DNA from 2 places in the Microbulbifer echini genome. Region 2 is predicted to be linked to the other one. Evidence: predicted binding sites of a transcription regulator. Region 2 holds the regulator's gene; the other holds the start of a gene.
What was found. Region 2 encodes sigma-54, which starts transcription at its own class of promoters, with help from an activator protein. Its sites were predicted from a motif close to TGGCACANNNNTTGCNNT; they were not measured.
Positions count from the first base shown of each region.

Region 1: a site for sigma-54 is predicted at 1,943-1,960, ahead of ACCI51_RS02905 (RtcB family protein). Genes of this name have one in related genera too.

Region 1 covers NZ_JBGMEL010000002.1:167,995-171,115, forward strand. Annotated here, with positions in the region: gene ACCI51_RS02895 (C13 family peptidase) at 1-159, opposite strand, end outside; gene rtcR (RNA repair transcriptional activator RtcR) at 221-1,807, opposite strand; gene ACCI51_RS02905 (RtcB family protein) at 2,026-3,121, shown strand, end outside.
Region 2 covers NZ_JBGMEL010000007.1:165,619-168,739, reverse strand. Annotated here, with positions in the region: gene hpf (ribosome hibernation-promoting factor, HPF/YfiA family) at 1-279, opposite strand, end outside; gene ACCI51_RS09070 (RNA polymerase factor sigma-54) at 468-1,913, opposite strand; gene lptB (LPS export ABC transporter ATP-binding protein) at 2,106-2,831, opposite strand; gene lptA (lipopolysaccharide transport periplasmic protein LptA) at 2,927-3,121, opposite strand, start outside.

The sequences.
Region 1 (3,121 bases), on a different contig from region 2:
GCCATCGGGCCACTGCAGCAGGCCCTGGCCGTGGAATAGGCCGTCTTGCAGATCGCCTTTGTATACGGAGCCATCTGGCAGGGCGGTGCCGCCTGCGAACTGTGTCGGCTCGCAGGCGCTGAGAAGAAGAAAAAGCGGGGTTAGACAGGCGTATCTCATTCCGTGATCCATCATTGAGGTTCTGGGCTGAGATTAACAAATTGGTGCCAGCAAAGGTGCCTTAGGTCTTGCTCAGTTGCTCGAATTTAAGCCCGTATTTTTCCAGTAGTTGGCGCACCCGGTGGGAGTCGTTATTGGATTTCTTTGCAGCGCGGCTCACCTGGAAGAGTTTGCGCCCGGCCTCCGCCATGGAGCTGGACGCCTCGCACACCTGAATCAGTCCCGTCAGTTTGATCTGTTCGTAGAAATCCATCTGCTCGGTGCTGCCGGGGCCGAGGAGTGCCTCAATGCGTGCGCGGGGGAGTACGGATTCATCTCGAGGGGCCCGCCATTTGCGTCGCAGTCGCTCGATTTCATCCTCTACCACCGGTGTAGTGATGCGGCCACCGTCGGAAAGGGTGCCCATGCGTAGGATACTGGCATTGAGGTCGCGGAAGTTGGCAGACCAGCTGGCTTCCGCCGAGCGTGCAAAGCTTAAGTAATTCTCCCGCGCCGCTTTGTTGAAACGGATCAGGTGGCCGGACTGCCTTGAGAAGGCTTCCAGCTCAAAGTCGATATTCGGTTCCAGGTCTTCAATTCGTTCGCGCAGAGAGGGCAGGTGGTAGGTCCACAGATCGATACGGGCCAAAAGGTCCGCGCGAAACTTACCTTCACGGCTGAGCTGTATAAGGTCTCGATTGGTGCCGGCGATCAGCTGGAAGTGACTACTTACCTCTTTATCCGAGCCGAATGGCATAAAGCGTTTGTGCTCGATAGCGCGTAAAAGCATCGCTTGCTCATCCAGCCCCAGTTCGCCGATCTCGTCCAGAAAGAGCAAACCTTTATCGGCTTCCTTCAACAGTCCGGGTCGGTGGGTGGTGGCGCCGGTATAGGCGCCTTTGCGATGGCCGAACAGGGCGGACATGGCGTTTTCACCCCGCAGCGTGGCGCAATTCACCACTACCAGGCTACCCTCCAGCTTGCCGCGCTGTTTGCGCAGCTCGAAGACCCGCTGTGCCAGCTGCGATTTGCCCGCACCCGTCGGCCCAGTAATCAGGATGGGCGCATCGGAACGGATGGAGACCTGCTCCAGCTGCTCGATCATCTGGTTAAAAGCCCGGTTGTTGGTCTCAATACCGCCTTTCAGGTAAGTCGTGCCCTCTTGGTGTTCCCGTTGGAAGCGCGAGGCGATCTGGTCGTACTTGGATAGGTCCAGATCAATAATTTGGTATTGGCCAGTTAGGTCACTGTTTTTGTGGGCGGGAGAGGTCTGGAGTAGGCGTCCGGGGAAATATCCCGCCTCGGTGAGTAGGTAGAGGCAGATCTGTACCACATGGGTACCCGTAGTGATATGCACCAGGTACTGCTCTTCATCGGGCCTGCAGGGGTAGGCGCGGGCGAAGTCCAGCAGGTTACTGTAAACACTCTCGAAGTCCCAGGGATCGCCGAAGTTAGCCCGATGGTGGGCGACGTTCGTCTCCGGGGAGACTCGCGCTATATCCGCGGTCACCTGATCGGCCAGACTTTTTGAATGGTTATCGAACAGGAGTTCCAGGCGGTCGATCCGCAGGTCGTGGTGCTGACACATGGAGATATTGGGCCGCCACTTACGCCAGCGCTTGTCGCCCTTGCCGCGCCGGTCCTTGGTGGTACCGAGGATACTGATCACTACTGTCTTCATCTATCTAAAAAGATAGTTATTAAAAGTCTATCAAGATGCGGAGAATCTCTAAAACCCCCAGCCTTAAAAATATTTCTTTTAAAAACAATAGGTTACGGAATTGTTAGGCACTTGCGTAAAAGTTGGCACCCTATTCGCTGTGTTAGTGGTTGGCACCGCGTAGGAAGCGACTGCGCGATTTCACAAGATTTAAAAAGGAGTGCGAGATGAAATCAATGCCGTATGAAGTGATACAGGAAGGCGGCGTGCCCATCAAATCCTGGACCCTGGGTGTGCCCTTTGAAGAGGAGGCCAAGACACAGCTCAAGAATATTGCGCAGATGCCATTTATTCATAAGTGGGTGGCGGCAATGCCCGATGTACACCTCGGTAAAGGTGCCACCATCGGCAGTGTGGTGCCTACCCTGGGTGCGGTCATCCCCGCCGCCGTGGGTGTAGACATCGGCTGCGGCATGATGGCGGTGCGTACCAGTCTCACAGCGGCACAGTTGCCGGATAATCTGGCGGGCGTACGCAGCGCGATAGAGCGTGCCGTACCCCACGGCCGTACCGGCGGTTTCCGTGGCAAGAGGGCGCGCGATAAGGGTGCTTGGGCAGATACGCCGGGTGATGTGCTGGCTGGGTGGACGCCACTGGCAAGCCAGTTTGACGTACTGCAGGAGAAGCACCCGATATTGAAAAATACCAATAATATCAATCACTTGGGAACACTGGGCACCGGTAATCACTTTATTGAGATGTGCCTGGATGAGCAGGGGAGTGTATGGCTGATGCTACACAGTGGGTCCCGTGGTGTAGGAAACCGTATAGGCACCTATTTTATCGAGAAAGCCAAGCGAGACATGGAGCGTTGGCATATCCATCTGCCGGACAGCGACTTAGCGTACTTCCCTGAGGGCACAGAGCATTTTAAGGACTATGTGCAGGCGGTGGAATGGGCGCAGGATTTTGCCCGTATCAACCGTGAGGTAATGATGGCGCGTACCATCGGCGCGGTTAAGCAGGCACTGGGTATGGAGTTTGAGGCGCGTAGGGAGGCGGTTAACTGCCACCACAATTATGTCTCCCGCGAGCATCACTACGGCAAGGATGTACTGGTGACCCGGAAAGGCGCTGTAAGCGCTCGTGTTGATGAAATGGGCATTATTCCCGGAAGTATGGGGGCCAAGTCTTTTATTGTGAGGGGGCTGGGTAATGAGGAAAGCTTCTGCAGCTGTAGCCATGGTGCCGGCCGGGTGATGTCGCGCACCAAGGCAAAAAAACTGGTCTCCCTGGAGGAGCACCGCGCGGCTACCGCCGACG
Region 2 (3,121 bases):
CTGCAACTTCTCTTTGTGTTTTTTCAGTTGGCGGTCCAACTTATCGGTGAGCGAGTCGATGGCCGCGTACATATCTTTATCTTCTGAACCGGCACAGAGGTCGTGACCATTGATATGTACTCGGGCCTCGGCTTTCTGGATCAGTTTTTCTACCGATAAAATGACCTGCGCGTTGGTTATGTTGTCGTAGTGACGTGTGAGCTTTTCCAGCTTGTTTTCACAATAGTTGCGCATTGGCGAGGTAACGTCGACGTGGTGACCACTAATGTTGATCTGCATGGATTTCTCCTTATTGGGTGCATCACATTTCGGCGAGCCTCCTTTCGGGTCGCAACCCTACTAGGAAGTGGCCCAGAATGGAAGGATACACTCAAAGTTCGGAGTTCGGTTGCGAAGGCGCAGCTACAGGCGCCAAATAGAGCGTGACCGTGGCAGTTAGCTTGGCTGGTCACAAACACCGTGACCGCTTAGACCAGGCGCTTTCTCTCGCTTGAGGAGGGGATGCCCATGGATTCCCGGTATTTGGCCACAGTTCGGCGGGCCACTTTAATCCCCTGCTTGTCCAGTTCCTGGGTAATCTTATTATCGGATAAGGGTTTACGCGGGGTTTCCGAGTCGATCAGTTTTCGAATCAATGCGCGTATGGCGGTAGAGGAGGCATCTTCGCCTGAGTCTGTGCTCACGTGGCTTGAAAAGAAATACTTCAGCTCGAAGACCCCGCGGGGCGTGAGCATATACTTCTGAGTAGTTACTCTGGAGATGGTCGATTCGTGCATACCGATTGATTCGGCGACATCTGCGAGCACCATGGGGCGCATAGCTTCAGGGCCTTCTTCAAAGAAACCCTGTTGTTTCTCGACAATACAGTTGGCCACCTTCAGCAGGGTCTCGTGGCGACTTTGCAGGCTTTTCATAAACCAGCGCGCCTCTTGTAAGTTGTCTCGCAGGAAGTTGTTATCCCTAGAGTTGTCGGCGCGCTTGACCAAAGAGGCATAGTGGTCATTGATTCGGATTTTTGGAGTGATTTCCGCATTCAGTTCCACCTGCCAGCGCAGAGCTTTGCGGGAAACAATGATATCCGGAATCACATAGTCCGGCTCCTGCCCGCCGAAGCTCTCCCCAGGGCTTGGGTTGAGCGTTTGTATAAGGCGAATTGCCTCTCCGAGCTGAGCCTCACTGAGGCGGGTGCGCCGCCCCAGCTGGCGAAAATCTCTTTTACCGAGCAGATCCAGATGTTTCTCAACAATATCGTGCGCCTGCTGGAGCCACGGGGTTTCTGGCGGTAACTGCTTTAACTGTAGTTGTAAACATTCCTTCAGGTCCCTGGCGCCGCACCCTGCGGGCTCGAACTGCTGGATGGTCTTTAATACCGCAAGCACCTCATCTTCCTCGACATTCACCGAGGAGGAGACTTCCTCCAGCGGGGTGCTCAGCAGACCGCTGGGGGTGATACCGTCTATGAGGTTCTCACCAATCCACTTATCCTGTTCGGATAAGGGGGTCAGGTTGAGCTGCCAGCGCAGGTGGTCCTGTAGGTCGATTGAGGTGGAGTTGCGTTCAAAGGCTGGCGAATCGGCATCGTGGCCACTGCTGTGGCTGGTGTAGATGTCATCCCAGCGGGAGTCGACGGGAAGTTCATCGGGGAGGTTTTGCTCCCAGTCCCTCTCAGTGAGGTCTCTTTCCTCTAAAGGTTGAGCGGCACTTTCGGGCGCTTGCTCTGCTTGGGGCTGCGGCTCTTCTGTTTTTGCTGGCAGTTCTTCACTATCCGCCTCCAGCATTGGATTGCTGTCAAGTGCTGCCTGGACCTCTTGCTGCAGATCGAGGGTGGATAGTTGCAGGAGGCGAATTGCCTGTTGCAACTGGGGAGTCATTGTCAGCTGAGTGCCGAGTTTGAGCTGGAGAGACTGCTTCATAATAGAGAGCCGCAGGCCATACGACAGAGTGATTATCAAATTGTCCTGAGATGGCGCAGACTACCTTTCTCTCCAAACCATTACAAGCAATAAGCGTGCCGACCCCGGAGCGAAAGCTGGGGGTCGTGATTCGGACTGATGACTCATTTAATGCAAATTGGCAGGAGAGAGGACAATGATCGGTGATTCACTTTAAATAGTGAATTCGTGTCCCAAATAGACTTCGCGAACCTGCTGGTTGGCAAGAACTTCATTCGGGGTGCCTTCAGCAATGATGTGGCCTTCGCTGACTATATAGGCCGTCTCGCAGATATCGAGAGTCTCGCGTACATTATGATCGGTGATGAGGACTCCGATATCGCGGTCCCGAAGGTGGCGGATGATCCCTTTGATATCATTGACTGATATGGGGTCTACCCCTGCGAAGGGCTCGTCCAGAAGGACGAAGCTGGGGTTGGTGGCCAAGGCACGAGCAATCTCTACCCTGCGGCGCTCTCCCCCAGAGAGGGCCATGCCCAGGCTCTGCTCTATGTGAGTAATGTGGAACTCCTCGAGTAGCTCTTGTGCCTGTTGTTGGCGCTCAGCTCTGGAGAGGTCTTTGCGGGTTTCAAGAATAGCCAGGATGTTGTCTTTAACGCTCAGGCGGCGAAAAACGGACGCCTCCTGGGGGAGGTAGCCTATTCCCTTGCGCGCCCGACCGTGCATGGACAGTCGGGTAATATCCTCGTCGTCAATCATCACCCGCCCAGCGTCGGCCTGTACCAGACCGGCAATCATATAGAAACAGGTGGTTTTCCCGGCGCCGTTGGGTCCGAGAAGGCCCACGACCTGCCCGCTGGAAACGCTGACACTGACATCCTGGACAACTTTTCTTTTTTTATACTGCTTGGCGAGGTGTAACGCTTTGAGCGTTGGCATAGTGTGTACCGAAATCTATCCATGCCGCGGACATAGTAATGTCCGCCGGTGCAATTATATCTAGAGCTTTGGTGCCCGAGTGGTGCCCAGGGACCCTACTGTCCCTTGTTATCACCGTTACTGGGTGTACTTTCTTTTTTCTCGGGCTTCCAGGTCATTTCCACGCGCCCCTTGCCTGTCTGGCCCTGGGCACTCATTTGCTCGGTGGTGAGGTCGTAGTCAATTTTCTCGGCGGCCAGCGTGTTACCTTCCCGGTCCACATGGGCCTTGCCTGTGAGCTGGAGTTCCTC